3 regions of the Serratia sp. NCCP-200 genome follow, and region 2 is predicted to be linked to each of the others. Evidence: predicted binding sites of a transcription regulator. Region 2 holds the regulator's gene; each other region holds the start of a gene.
The links. Region 2 encodes PhoB, which activates phosphate uptake and scavenging genes when phosphate is short. Its sites were predicted from a motif close to CTGTCATAAAACTGNCNNAT; they were not measured.
Positions count from the first base shown of each region.

Region 1: a site for PhoB is predicted at 3,300-3,319, ahead of AC6HVW_RS23220 (MIP/aquaporin family protein). Genes of this name have one in related genera too.
Region 3: a site for PhoB is predicted at 2,634-2,653, ahead of pstS (phosphate ABC transporter substrate-binding protein PstS). Genes of this name have one in related genera too.

Region 1 is NZ_BAAKUJ010000009.1:156,640-161,704, forward strand. Features, by position in the region: gene glpX (class II fructose-bisphosphatase) at 1-565, opposite strand, end outside; gene glpK (glycerol kinase GlpK) at 687-2,195, opposite strand; gene AC6HVW_RS23220 (MIP/aquaporin family protein) at 2,239-3,084, opposite strand; gene zapB (septal ring assembly protein ZapB) at 3,606-3,845, shown strand; gene rraA (ribonuclease E activity regulator RraA) at 3,900-4,385, opposite strand; gene AC6HVW_RS23235 (1,4-dihydroxy-2-naphthoate polyprenyltransferase) at 4,490-5,065, opposite strand, start outside.
Region 2 is NZ_BAAKUJ010000008.1:160,734-165,798, reverse strand. Features, by position in the region: gene AC6HVW_RS22185 (PstS family phosphate ABC transporter substrate-binding protein) at 1-181, opposite strand, end outside; gene phoR (phosphate regulon sensor histidine kinase PhoR) at 195-1,511, opposite strand; gene phoB (phosphate response regulator transcription factor PhoB) at 1,536-2,225, opposite strand; gene sbcD (exonuclease subunit SbcD) at 2,450-3,679, shown strand; gene sbcC (exonuclease subunit SbcC) at 3,676-5,065, shown strand, end outside.
Region 3 is NZ_BAAKUJ010000011.1:50,739-55,803, reverse strand. Features, by position in the region: gene pstA (phosphate ABC transporter permease PstA) at 1-467, opposite strand, end outside; gene pstC (phosphate ABC transporter permease PstC) at 469-1,425, opposite strand; gene pstS (phosphate ABC transporter substrate-binding protein PstS) at 1,516-2,556, opposite strand; gene AC6HVW_RS24470 (GNAT family N-acetyltransferase) at 2,884-3,963, opposite strand; gene AC6HVW_RS24465 (ATP-grasp domain-containing protein) at 3,965-5,065, opposite strand, start outside.

The DNA of each region.
Region 1 (5,065 bases), on a different contig from region 2:
CATCACCGTCGGGAATAGCGAAAACCCTCACCCCGAGCCGCTGCATTTCTGCGATCACCGCATCGTGGCGCGGTTTAGCCAACGTGATCACTGTCAGCTCCGTCAGTGGTTTGCCCAGGCAGGCAGCGATGTTGTTCAGGTTGGTGGCTAGCGGCAAGTTGAGATCGATCACCCCACGCGCCTGTGGGCCGACGACCAGTTTTTCCATGTACATATCAGGAGCGTGCAGGAAGGTGCCGCGATCGCCTACCGCCAGGACAGCCAGCGCATTGGATTGGCCCATTGCGGTCATGCGCGTACCTTCGATGGGATCGACGGCGATATCCACCGCGTCGCCCAGCCCGGTGCCGACGTTTTCGCCGATATACAGCATCGGGGCTTCATCAATCTCACCTTCACCGATCACGATCCGGCCATCGATATCCACTCTGTTGAGCATAATGCGCATGGCATTGACGGCGGCACCGTCGGCGGCGTTTTTGTCACCACGCCCCAACCATTTATAACCCGCAAGTGCGGCGGCTTCGGTAACGCGGGAAAATTCGATGGCTAATTCACGTTTCATGGCAAACCTGTCAGTGAGAAAAGGGAAGAAAATATCGGCAAAGTTTACCACAGGGGGGAGGCGGCAGGGCGAGGCAAAAAAAACGCTGCCCGAAGGCAGCGCTGTTGCAGGGTAAAACGAATCAGTCGTGATCTTCCCAGGCTTGCGCACGAGCCACGGCCTTTTTCCAGCCGCTGTAACGGAAATTACGCTCGGTAGTTTCGATACCCGGACGGAATTCACGCTCAATGTTGGCTTTGCTCTTCACTTCATCCAGATCGCTCCAGTAGCCAATCGCCAGCCCGGCCAGATAGGCCGCGCCCAACGCCGTCACTTCACGCACCTCAGGACGCTCAACACGGGTGCCGAGGATATCGGACTGGAACTGCATCAGGAAGTTGTTGGCTACCGCACCACCGTCCACACGCAGCGATTGCAGACGGGTATTGGCATCGGCCTGCATAGCATCCAGCACGTCGCGGGTCTGGTAGGCGATAGACTCCAGCGTGGCGCGGATGATGTGGTTGCTGTTGACGCCGCGGGTCAGGCCGAAGATGGCGCCACGGGCATACGGGTCCCAGTAGGGGGCACCCAGGCCAGTAAAGGCGGGCACTACGTAGACGCCATTGCTGTCTTTGACCTTGGTGGCGAAGTATTCGGAGTCGGCGGCATCGCTGATCAGTTTCAGCTCGTCGCGCAGCCACTGGATAGAGGCCCCACCAATAAACACCGCACCTTCCAGCGCATAGTTCACTTCCCCGCGTGGGCCGCAGGCGATGGTAGTCAGCAGGCCGTGGCTGGAGCGTACTGCCTCTTTGCCAGTATTCATCAACAGGAAGCAGCCGGTGCCGTAGGTGTTTTTCGCCATCCCCGGCTGAACGCAGAGTTGGCCATACAGCGCCGCCTGCTGGTCACCGGCGATCCCGGCGATAGGAATACGCGTCCCGCCTTTACCCCCGATGTTGGTCTGGCCATACACTTCGGAAGAAGGGCGGACTGCTGGCAGCATGGCGCGTGGGATGTCCAGCGCTTCCAGCATACGATCGTCCCAGTCCAGCTCATGGATGTTGAACATCATGGTACGCGAGGCGTTGGTGTAGTCGGTCACGTGAACCCGCCCTTGGGTCATCTTCCACACCAGCCAGGTGTCGACGGTACCAAACAGCAGTTCACCGCGCTTGGCACGTTCGCGCGCGCCTTCGACGTGGTCGAGGATCCATTTGACCTTGGTGCCCGAGAAGTAAGGGTCAACCACCAGGCCGGTATTGTGGCGGATATACTCTTCCAGGCCATCACGCTTGAGTTTTTCACAGATGTCGGCGGTGCGACGGCACTGCCAGACGATCGCGTTATAAATCGGCTTCCCGGTCTCTTTTTCCCAGACGATGGTGGTTTCACGCTGGTTGGTAATGCCGATCCCGGCGATTTGGTCAGAACTGATATCGGCCTTGGCCAGCACTTCGACCAAGGTGGAACTTTGTGAGGACCAGATTTCCATCGGGTCGTGCTCTACCCAGCCGGCCTTCGGGTAGATCTGCGTAAATTCACGCTGTGAAACCGCAACAATATTGGCATCGTGATCGAGCACTACGGCACGTGAACTGGTGGTTCCCTGGTCGAGGGCGACAATGTATTTTTTTTCGGTTGTCATAATTTTGAGTCCTACTGTGGTTAACCGTTTAAAGCCGTGCCAATCACGCTTTACGTTGTTCTGGTTTAGGGGCGGGTTGCTCTTCCTCGAAGCAAACGTCACAAGGCAGATGGCGACCGATCAGCGCGCGATAACCAAAGGCGCCCAAACCTGCACCGACGATAGGGCCGAAGATAGGCACCAGGAAATAAGGGATGTCGCGAGCGCCGGTGAAGGCCACGTTGCCCCAGCCTGCCAGATAGGCGAACACTTTCGGGCCAAAGTCACGCGCCGGGTTCAGTGCAAAGCCGGTTAATGGTCCCATAGAGGCACCGATAACGGCAATCAGAATACCGATCAACAGCGGTGCCAGCGGGCCGCGTGGAATGCCGTTGCCGTCGTCTGTCAGTGCCAGGATCAGGCACATCAGGATGGCGGTGATCACGGTTTCTACCAGGAAGGCCTGGCCGACGGAGATATGTGCGTTGGGATACGTCGAGAAAATGCCGGCCAATTCGAGGCTTTCGTTGCTGCCACGCACCATCTGGTGGGCGGCTTCAAAATCGAAGAACAGGCTGTAATACAGCCCGTAGACCAGTGCTGCCGCGCAAAAGGCCCCCGCAATCTGCGCAACGATGTAAGGGAGTACTTTGCGTCCATCAAAGCAGGCGAACAGCCACAGCGCGAGCGTGACGGCCGGGTTCAGGTGAGCACCGGAAATGGCGGCGGTCAGATAGATGGCCATCGCCACCCCCAGGCCCCAAATGATGCTGATTTCCCATTGGCCGAAGCTGGCACCTGCCAGTTTCAGCGCTGCAACACAGCCTACACCAAAGAAAATCAACAGACCGGTGCCGAGGAATTCAGCGATGCACTGGCCTTTTAAGGTCGGACTGATGGTTTGGCTCATAATATTATTGTCCTGCAGACGACGGTTATAGGTTATCTAGGCTTGGCGCGTTGGCGTTTTGGCCTTGAGCTACAGAGTTTTTCTTCACGTCCTCTTATCGGTTGAGGATGTGATGTAAATTTATCGTTAACGAGCATAAACGAGAAATAGCGAAATCAAAATGTGTGTACTTCGTCATAAAATTGAGCGAATTCGCGTTGTTCGGTGTTCTTTCTGCGCCATAAAACGGTGATCTGACCAGTTATTTTGTCTCTATTTGTTAACAACCCTGCCGTTTGGCAGCGGTGACTTTCAGCTTTGACCGATAGCCAGGGTAGGAAAATTGCAACAGAGTGCGCGTTGGGTCGGTATGTTGCTAGACACTGGGGGGCTGGCTACTTACAATCGTTTTTATTGCGGGAAAGGTTTTATCGAAACAGGCGCTGGGCCTGTTGGTTACGCGAGCATATTCGCAGTCGCTGCAGCTAAGGTTGCGGCGCTACTTATGGATGTACGCCTTGCTATCATGAGGGGACTGAAGAATGTCATTTGAAGTATTTGAAAAACTGGAAGCAAAAGTTCAGCAGGCGATCGATACCATCACGCTGTTGCAGATGGAAATTGAAGAGCTGAAAGAGAAAAACAATTCCCTGTCTCAGGAAGTTCAGAGCGCTGCGGGTAACCACGAGTCACTGGTGCGTGAAAACCAGCAGCTGAAAGAAGAGCAGCACGTGTGGCAAGATCGCCTGCGCGCATTGCTGGGTAAAATGGAAGAAGTCTGATCCATTAGCACCAACGAAAAGGGCGCCTCAGGCGCCCTTTGTCATTTTCTGCGGTTACTCGATATCGAGCGGATCTTCAGAAAGGATGATGCCGGTGTTGTCGGCATACAGATGATCGCCAGAGAAGAAGGTCACACCGCCAAAATTCACGCGGATATCACTTTCGCCTATCGCTTCGCTGGTGGCACCTACCGGGATCGCTGCCATCGCCTGAATGCCGATGTCCAGTTCTTCCAGATCGTCCACCTGGCGCACCGCACCGTAAACCACGATGCCTTCCCATTCGTTCTGAGTCGCCAGACGGGCCAGCTCCGCGTCGATCAGGGCACGGCGTACAGAGCCGCCGCCGTCGATCACTAACACGCGGCCACGGCCGTTTTCTTCGAGCAGTTCAAACAGCAGGCCGTTATCCTCGAAGCATTTCACCGTAGTGATTTGCCCGCCAAATGAAGTACGCCCGCCAAAGTTGGAGAACAGAGGCTCAACTACGTTGACCTCTTCCTGATAGATATCGCAAAGTTCGGAAGTATCGTATTTCATAGGATTTTACGTCTGTTTGCCGCTGGAATAACCAGTATATCCCTTTATTCGCCCCGTTGGCAAAATCATCAGTGCCAGGATGCGTTCTGGTACGCAAGTCTCAGCTAACTGAGCACCACGCCAATCGCAAACAGCACGTTGGCGAGCAAGGCGGCCTTGACCATATGTTCCAGCATCGGACGCATACCGACGGCCGTAGGGTCACGTAAGACACGCATACCGTGGCGATACAGAAACGGGATTGCCAGCACAAACAGCCAGCCCCATAGGCTGTGCAGGTTAAGCAGGGTAAACAGGGCAAAGCAGACCACGGCGGCAATCAGCAGCGTTGCGTGGTAATAGCGCGCATTCTGTGGGCCAAGGCGGACGGCCAGGGTATTTTTGCCGTTAGCGCGGTCACTTTCGATATCGCGCAGATTATTGATGTTCAACACCGCCGCTGCGAGCAGACCACAGGCGGTGGCTGGCAACATCACGACGCTATCGAAAGTGTGAGTCTGTAGATAGTAAGTGCCTGCCACGCTGAGCCAGCCGAAAAATACCAATACCGAAATATCGCCCAGTCCCAGATAACCGTAAGGTTTGGTGCCAACGGTGTAGGTAATGGCTGCGATAATCGCTAGCCCGCCCAGCACCAGGAAGCCCACCACATCGCTGGGTTTTTCACAGGCGACGGCGAT
Region 2 (5,065 bases):
GCAAGTTCACGTTGGGATAGTGCCGGCTGAAATCCTGCCCCCACAGCGCCATCAGGTTGGCCAGGGTGTCGGAACCTACGCTGGACAGGTTACCGGAAAGCATGCCGTCCGGTGCAGCCACGGCCCCGCGGCCAACCGACAACAGCAGGCAAAGCAGCAAAGCTTGGGTAAATCGATTCATGGCGGGCTACCTGTTAATTTTTCACCGCATTCTCTGCTAAAGCCGCGGGAACAATCAACCGGTTAGGCAAGGTAAAAATGAAACGGGTGCCGATGCCTGGCTCGCTGAGGATCTCCAGCCGCGAATCATGATGGCTGAGCGCATGCTTCACGATCGCCAACCCGAGTCCACTGCCGCCGGTCTGGCGCGAACGTGCTTTATCCACGCGATAGAAACGCTCGGTCAGGCGTGGGATATGCTCGGCACCGATGCCCGGCCCGTTATCGCTGACCTGGAACTGGGCCCCGTGCGGCGTCTGCTGCCAGCTCACTTCGATGTTGGTACCCGCCGGAGTATGGTTGACAGCGTTGTACACCAGATTGGAAACCGCGCTGCGCAGCTGATCCTCATTACCGAACACTTGCAGATTTTCATTCACCCGGAAATTGATCTGGTGATTACTACCGCTGAGCGATTGCGCCTCACGCTGCAATACCCGCAGCATTAACGGAATATCGACCTTCTCGTTCATATCCACGTTTGGCGCGGCCTCGATCCTGGAGAGCGTGAGCAACTGCTTTACCAACCCATCCATGCGTTTGGTCTGCTCTTGCATGGTGCCCAAGGCTTTGCCACGCAGCGAACCATCCAGCTCTTCATCGCTCATCATTTCCAGATAGCCTTGCAGCACCGTTAGCGGCGTACGTAGCTCATGACTGACGTTGGCAAAGAAGTTGCGTCTGGCCCCCTCCAGTTGACGCATCTGGGTCACATCACGTGCCACCATCAGCAGTTGGCCTTCGGAATACGGCATGATACGGAATTCGACAAAGTGCTCGTTATTCAGCTGTAACGTCAGCGGCCGGGTAAATTCTTGCTGTTGCAGATAATGGCTGAATTCCGGATAGCGCAGCAGGTTGAGAATGTGTTGGCCGTTATCTTCCGGCCAGCGAAAGCCCAGCAGATGCTGTGCCAGGCCGTTACACCAGAAGATATTGCCCTCAACGGTGGTCATCACCACCGCATCCGGTAAGGATTCGGCCCCGCTGCGAAAGCGTTTGATCAACAGCGCCAGCTCACGACGGCGGCGACGGTTACGCTGCTGCATCTGGTACAGACCATAGAACAGCGGCTCCCAGCTCCAGCGGCCCGGCGGCGGCGTCATGCTGCGGTCCACCCACAGCCAGTGGGAAAGTTTGAGTTGGTTATAGAAGTTCCAGGCCAGCGCGGCCAGCACCGAAACCAACAGCAGCCAGGGCAGATAACCGAAAATCAGCCCCAGCAATAAGGCAGGCAGGCAGAAAAGGGCCAGCTCCAGCGCCAGCCTCTTCCACGATAAACGTTCTAGCACGGTAACCTCTCCAGCGCAGTGCGATCAGTAGCGCGTTGAGAACCGATAACCGGTGCCGCGAACGGTTTGAACCATCTTGTCATGACCACTGGTCTCCAGCGCCTTACGCAGCCGGCGGATATGCACATCAACGGTGCGGTCTTCCACATAAACGTTAGTGCCCCAGACGTGATTAAGCAACTGTTCGCGGCTATAAACACGCTCCGGATGAGTCATAAAGAAGTGCAGCAGTTTGAACTCGGTCGGCCCCATCTCCAGCGCCTGCTCATTGGCCATCACCCGGTGCGAGGAAGGATCCAGGCTTAGCCCCTGCATTTCAATCACTTCTTCTACTGCCATCGGTGAAATACGGCGCATCACCGCCTTGATACGTGCCACCAACTCCTTGGGCGAGAAAGGTTTGGTGATGTAATCATCCGCGCCAACCTCCAGGCCACGTACCCGATCTTCTTCTTCACCGCGCGCGGTCAGCATCATCACCGGGATGTCCCGGGTCATCGCCTCGCGCTTCATATGCTTGATAAACTGAATGCCGGATCCCCCCGGTAACATCCAGTCCAGTAACACCAAATCAGGGAACGGCTCAGACAGGCGCGTGACGGCACTGTCATAATCCTCGGCTTCCAACGGTTGGTAACCATTCTGTTCCAACACAAAGCACACCATCTCACGGATCGGCGCTTCGTCTTCCACCACCAGTATGCGTCTTGCCATCGTCAATCCTGCCAATGTGTTAGCGATCTCAGTTGATTGCGGTCGCCATTATGCGTCAGTTTTGTGACACTTTTATGAAAAAAAAGCCCCATTAATGGCAGTAAGCATAGCGATTATTTCTGACGGCAAACAAAAATCATTCGGCTCCCTGCTTGATTGAGCCACGACAGGAGAGATCCCCCCCTTTATAATCGTCGCCATTATGTTGTCGCCCTGGGAGTTTTATGCGCCTGATCCATACCTCCGACTGGCATTTGGGCCAGTACTTTTTCACCAAAAGCCGCGCCGCCGAGCATCAGGCCTTCTTAGGTTGGCTGATCGAACAGGTGGAACAGCAGCGGGTGGATGCGCTGATCGTCGCAGGCGATTTGTTCGATACCGGCTCCCCACCCAGCTACGCCCGCGAGCTGTACAACCGCTTTGTGGTGGAGCTGCAACGCACCGGCTGCCAACTGGTAGTGCTGGGCGGCAACCACGACTCCGTAGCCACGCTGAATGAATCGCGTGAGCTGCTTTCCTGCCTGAACACCACCGTGATTGCCAACGCGCAAAGCGAGCTTGAGCAGCAAATCGTGGTGCTCAACCAGCTTGATGGCCAACCTGGTGCGGTGCTCTGCGCCATCCCGTTCCTGCGCCCACGGGATCTGCTCACCAGCCGCGCCGGTGAGTCTGGCAACCAAAAGCAGCAGGCCCTGCAAGAAGCCATCGCCGAGCATTACCAAAACCTGTATCAGGCAGCTTGTGCGCGCCGTGATGCGTTGGGTTTGCCACTGCCGATCGTCGCCACTGGCCATTTAACCACAGTAGGCGTCACCACCTCGGATTCGGTACGGGATATCTATATCGGCACGCTGGACGCTTTCCCGGCTCAAGCGTTCCCTCCTGCCGATTACATTGCGTTGGGGCATATCCATCGTGCGCAGAACGTCGCCAAATCCGAGCACATCCGCTACAGCGGCTCGCCAATCCCACTGAGCTTTGACGAGTTAGGCAAAGCCAAAAGCGTGTTTATGGTCGATTTTGCCGACGGAGCATTGCAACAGATCACGCCACTGGAGATCCCAACCTTCCAGCCCATGCAGCTGATCAAAGGTAATTTGCAGCAAATCGAGGCGCAATTACAGCAGTTTGCCGATTATCAGGGCGAACTTCCGGTTTGGCTGGATATCGAAGTGGCCACCCAGGATTACCTCAGCGATATTCAGCGCCGCATCCAACAGTTGGCGGAAGATTTACCGGTTGAAGTGGTGCTGCTGCGACGCAGTAAAGAGCAACGTAGCCAGACCATTGCCCAGCAGGATAAAGAAACCTTGAATGAATTAAGCGTGGGCGAAGTCTTCGAGCGCCGGTTGGCGTTGGAAGCCGAGATGGCCGAACCGCGCCAACAACAGATGCGGCAGATGTTCCAGCAGGTGGTAGAAACCTTGCATCACCATGAGGAGCCATCAGCATGAAGATCCTGAGCCTAAGGCTGAAAAACCTGAACTCGCTACAGGGCGAGTGGAAAATCGACTTCACGGCGGAACCCTTCGCCAGCAACGGCCTGTTTGCCATTACCGGCCCCACCGGAGCGGGTAAAACCACCCTGCTGGACGCCATCTGCCTGGCCCTCTATCACCAGACACCACGCCTGGAAGTCAGTGCCAGCCAGAATGAATTGATGACCCGCCACACCGCCGAATCGCTGGCCGAAGTGGAGTTTGAGGTCAAAGGCGTCGGCTATCGCGCCTTCTGGAGCCAACGCCGGGCGAAAAACGATCCGGACGGCAACCTGCAGGCTCCCAAGGTGGAGCTGGCACTGCGGGCAGACGGCAAAATCCTGGCGGATAAAATTTCCGATAAAAAAGAGCTGATTGCCGCGATCACCGGGCTGGATTTCGGCCGCTTCACCAAATCGATGATGCTGTCACAGGGCCAGTTCGCCGCCTTCCTGAACGCCAAGGCCAACGAACGTGCCGAACTGTTGGAAGAACTGACCGGCACCGAAATTTATGGACGGCTATCGGCACAGGTATTCGAACAGCACAAACAGGCGAAAAGCGATCTGGACGCTTTGCACCACCGTGCCAGTGGGATTGAACTGCTTAATGATGAGCAGCGCCAGGCGTTGGAAAACCAGCTCAACGAGCTCGGCGCTGAAGAGCAACTTCTCAGCCAACAATCACAGCGGCAACAACATCAGTTGAGCTGGCTGCAACGCTGGCACGCCATCCAGCAACAGACCCAGGATTATCAGCAACAGCTGTCTGGCGTGCAGCAGGAGTATCAACTGGCCGAACCGCAGTTGCAGCAATTAGCTCGCAGTGAGCCCGCCGAGAAACTGCGCCCGTTGCTCAATGAGCGTAATCGTTGTCAGCAAGAACATTTGGCGCTGCAACGGCAGATCGAATTGTTGGCAAAACAGCAACAGCAGCAATTAGCCGAACTGACCCCGTTACAACAGCAGTTGGAGCAGGCGCAAAAGGCCAGGCAGGCTCAGGCGGAACATCAGCAACAGCAGCAGACGCTGATGGATGACAAGGTGTTGCCGCTCGATCATCAGATTGCTCAGTTACAAAACCAACTGGCAGAAGCGCATAAACAGCATGCAGAGAGCCAACAGCAGAGCGATGAGCTGCGGCGTACGCTGGAACAACTCACCGAAAGACGCGGCCAACTGGCTACCCTGGCGGGTCAATATCAGACCAGGCAGCTTGAACTCACGGCGGCGCTGGATAGCCAACTCCAGCAGCAAGCCACGTTAGAGGCGCAATCCCCTCTGGAGAAACTGCGTCACCGCCAGGCCGAACTGAGTGGCTTGCGCCCGGTTCGCCAACAGTTGTCGAAACTGACCTTACTGT
Region 3 (5,065 bases), on a different contig from region 2:
CCGGCCCAACCGGAGAAGTGTTCCATCTTCGCCACCACCACGGTGTAAACGAACAGGCCCACGACGATCGACGGTGCGGATAACAGAATATCGTTGATAAAGCGGATCACTTCCGCCAGCCAGGATTTACGGCCGTATTCCGCCAGATAAATCCCCGCCATGATGCCCAGCGGAGTACCGAAGATGGTTGCCCACAGGATCAGCAAGCCACTACCGGCGATAGCGTTAGCCAGACCACCACCCGCCGTATTCGGCGGCGGCGTCATTTCGGTAAACAACGCCAGCGACATGCCGTCGATGCCCTTGGTGATGGTCGAGAACAGGATCCACACCAGCCAGAACAGGCCAAAAGCCATAGTCGCCATCGACAGGAACAGCGCCAGACGGTTTTTCTGCCGACGCCAGGCCTGCATTTTACGGCGGCTTTCCGCCAGTGCTGCCGGGTTTTGCATATCCATCGTTGCCATGTTAGCGACCCTCACGCTTGGCCAGGCGCATCACCATCAACTTCGACAGCGCCAGGACGATAAAGGTGATCACAAACAGGATCAGCCCAAGCTGCATCAATGCAGAGGTATGTAGCCCGGATTCCGCTTCGGCGAATTCGTTGGCCAGTGCCGAGGTGATGCTGTTGCCCGGCATATACAGCGAGAAACTGTCGAGCTGGTAGGTGTTACCGATAATAAAGGTCACCGCCATGGTTTCCCCCAGGGCGCGCCCCAGGCCAAGCATCACGCCACCGATCACGCCGTTTTTGGTGAACGGCAGCACAATGCGCCAGATCACTTCCCAGGTGGTGCAGCCGATGCCATAGGCTGACTCTTTCATCATCACCGGCGTTTGTTCGAACACATCGCGCATTACCGCCGCAATGTAAGGAATAATCATAATGGCCAGGATCACCCCGGCAGCCAGAATACCGATACCAAATGCCGGGCCGGAGAACAGCTCGCCAACGATCGGGATACCGGACAACACTTCCCCCACCGGGGTCTGGAAATATTTGGCGAACAGCGGGGCAAACACGAACAGGCCCCACATGCCGTAAACGATGCTCGGGATCGCCGCTAACAGTTCTATTGCGATCCCCAATGGGCGCTTGAGCCAGTTAGGGGCCAACTCGGTCAGGAACAGGGCAATACCAAAACTGACCGGAACGGCGATAATCAGCGCAATCACCGAGGTGACGACCGTGCCGTAGATCGGCACCAGCGCACCAAACTGCTCGGCTGGCGCATCCCACTCTTTGGTCCACAGGAAGGCAAAACCGAATTTCTGCATACTGGGCCAGGAGGCGATAATCAGCGAAACGATGATGCCGCCCAGCAACAATAGGGTAATCAGCGCCGCCAGTCTGACCAGCGCGCTGAAGATGATGTCACCGTTTTTACCCGGTGCTTTCATGGTCGGCTTGTACTCAGCCATAGATTACTCTTCTGTTTAAAGCTTGGAGGGCCTGGCACGCCAGGCCCCGACAGTCAGGTTGAGGCGCGGTTTTCCGCACCCCCTACGTTGTTAGAACAAGGCCTTACCGGAGCTGTCTTTGATGTTGGTCTTCCAGGCAGCACGGATTTGCTCAACCACTTCGGCAGGCAAGGCGGCGTAATCCAGTTCGCTGGCCTGTTTGGCACCGGTCTTGTAGGCCCAGTCAAAGAACTTCAGCACTTCTGCGCCCTGCTCAGGCTTCTTCTGCTCTTTGTGCACCAGGATGAAGGTGGTGGAGGTGATTGGCCAGACGTTGTCGCCTTTCTGGTTGGTCAGGTCCTGCGCGAAGGTTTTGCTCCAATCCGCGCCTTTGGCTGCGGCGCTGAAGCTCTCTTCGGTTGGGCTAACCGCTTTGCCATCGGCAGACACTAATTTAGTGTAGGCCAGGTTGTTCTGCTTGGCGTAAGCGTATTCAACATAGCCGATAGAGCCAGGCAGACGCTGAACGAACGCGGCGATGCCGTCATTGCCCTTGCCACCCAGGCCGGTTGGCCAGTTTACGGTTGAGCCTGCACCAATTTTCTCTTTCCACTGCGCGTTAGCCTTGGCCAGATAGCTGGTGAAGACGAAAGAAGTCCCGGAACCATCAGCACGACGCACCACGGCGATAGCCTGATCCGGCAGCTTGACGCCCGGGTTCAGCTTAACGATCGCCGGGTCATTCCATTTTTTGATGTTGCCCAGGTAGATATCACCCAGGGTTTGACCATCCAGAGTCAGCTCACCGGATTTGATGCCCGGAATATTCACCGCCAGTACCACGCCACCGATCACGGTAGGGAACTGGAACAGGCCGTCCGCAGCCAGTTTTTCATCGGACAGCGGGGCATCAGAAGCACCAAAGTCAACGGTGTTGGCGATGATTTGCTTCACACCACCAGAGGAACCGATCCCCTGATAGTTAACCTTGTTGCCGGTTTCTTTCTGATAAGAATCTGCCCACTTGGCATACACCGGAGCGGGGAATGTCGCACCTGCACCGGTCAGGCTAGCAGCAGCGAAGGCGGACACAGAGGCCAAAGAGAAAGTCGCTGCCACAATACTGGCGACGGTGGTACGCATCAGTTTCATAATCCCTCCTAATGGGATATTTCAAAAATCGACGTTGAGTCGTTTTCATCAGAGTAAGTATTGCTGCAGGAGGGAAAATAGGACAGTTTGGTGACAGTAAAATGTACGAAATATGACAGTTATATTACAGTGGAGAGTGATTGATATTTATTTGATTAAAATCAGTGAGATGACGTCATTCTTAGCCGAAAACCAATCTGCAAAAACCTGCCTGTTGCTGCACTACCTCTCTGAATATGAGCAGTTTTCGCTCTTTTTTACACGCTTGTCATATTGCCAATCGTTGGCGCACTATCCCCAAGTTGCAGGGCGATATCTTAGTAATATTCATAACTGATAGCGTTCCAATAACGGCTGATAGACCTTGCGGGAAAGCCAGGAAATTACCGTCCAAATGCTACGCTGATAAACGTTCAGGTGCCGGACATAAACCATGCTGTATTCAATCACCGGTTGGCAACCGCGAACCCGCTTAAAATCTGGCGCGCCAGAACTCAAATTGAGAAACAGCTTACGATCCATGGTGTAGCGTAACGCAAAGGCGATCAGACGACGATATAGCGCCAATGATGCGGGTAATTCCGTCCGATAGCCGACGATCGGCACCGTTACCGTCTGTTCCAACTGAACCATTCCCAACACCCCCACCATTTGCTGCTGGTGGAACAAGCCGTACAGTTGCAACACACCAAGCTGCGAGGCCTGAGATAAATAACCGGCGGTGAACTGCACATTCTGGCGGCTGTATTTATCCAAGTAGAGCTGGTTATAAAGGCGTTCGGCACACTGCATCTGCTCGGGATCATCGACAGACAACCGTTTGAACTCCCATCCCATCTGATGCAGCAGTTTGTCATCCCGGCGCGCATTGATTTTTCCCCACCAGCGTAAAGGATCGTCCAGGCAATAAACCTGACGGCTGACGATAGGCAGCCAACCTTGCCGGGAAAGCCGCGCCAACAACTCGGGGGTCTGCTGCCCATTGAGCGAACGGATCATCAAAGTATGCCGGGGATAGCGCTGCAATGCCTGTTGCCGCAACGTGTCGGTATCCAGGGATTGCCAGTGGCTGCTGGTCATATTGGTGGAAAGGCACTGATTATTCAGCACCTGGAGCCGATCGACGTGTGCCAGCAATAAGGGCCACTTCAGCAACAGCGTCAGCCCATTGCACAGCGCCCGCAACGCGCTGTTATCGATTTTGATAATTTCATCCCGCGCGTAATCGACGATCAGCGCCAGCGGGGAAACCACATAGCAATTACCGGGCACGTAATCATTGACCGTCGCCGGTATCCAGAAGCCATCCTGTTGATACTCGGTCATCGACGTCTGAAGATTGGCAATCATGCCTGGCTGTTGCAACAGGGTCACTTGCAGGCGCTGCCAATGATTAACCTGTTCCATGCTAGCCATCCCACTCGATGTCGAAGGTGCTGGCATCGGTGAGAGGCCGCCGATAACGCAAGCTGCGGTATCCCATTTCCAACAATGCACACCACTGGGCTCCGGCACTTATCGGCCAACGGTGATCGTTGAGCAGATTAGGCGCTTGGCGAAAGTCCCGCCATAGCGTCACCAACTGCTTATCGCGCCAAGCCTGCCAGGCAAAGAATAACAGTATGATCACGCCCACATGTCCTGCCTTGGGCGGCGCTGGCTGGTATTGCAATTGCCCATCGGCAGCGATGGACATTTGAGCCCCCAGCAAATGTAGGCCGCTGGTGGCCCTGGGATTACACTCAATAACAAAAATCACCCCGTCCTGTTCGATAAAATCGAACGCCACCTGGCCATGAAAGCCGGTTTTTTCCCCAAACTGGAGCACAAAGTCGTCCAGCCGCCGATCCTGATGGGGAACAAAGTAGCTGCCTGCAGCCTGATTGAAGCAATATTTGGGTTGATAAGCCTGATGCACGATCAGCCTGCCGTGCTCAAAAACGGCATAGTTGCACAATGCCACGCCGTTTAATTTCTGCTGCTGCACCCAGGGGATATGCTCGTTGAGCTGCCGATCGTTCAATACACCCGGTTTTGGCGTACGGATCACTTGGCGACCAAAGCGTGAATAAACCGGTTTCAAAATGGTCTGGGGATTGTCGGCAATTTGCGAGCAAGAGTTCAGTAATCGGGTCGCGGGAGTCCGCACCTCACCCAATCCCGTTAACAGGCTCAGGCTTTGGTACTTATGATGCAGTTCAAATAGCAACCGCCGTTCAGGCATCAGCCACTCGGTAGGCCCGATATACGCAGCAAACGCCTGAGAGAGGTAGAAGATCTCTTCACAGGTGGGGATAAGCAGCCCAATGTCATGTTGATCGAGATAACCTTGCAGCTGCTGTTGATAACCGGCAAGGTCCTGGCGCGGGGAGGGAAGCCGTAGATAACCTTCAATCCCTTGTAAAAAGCGGCCCAGCGGCCATTTAAGGCTGTCCGCCAACCAGACGCGGTGCCCGCTGCGCAACGCAATACGTGCCCACTCTATTGCGACCGGAGCCCGTGCTCCAGT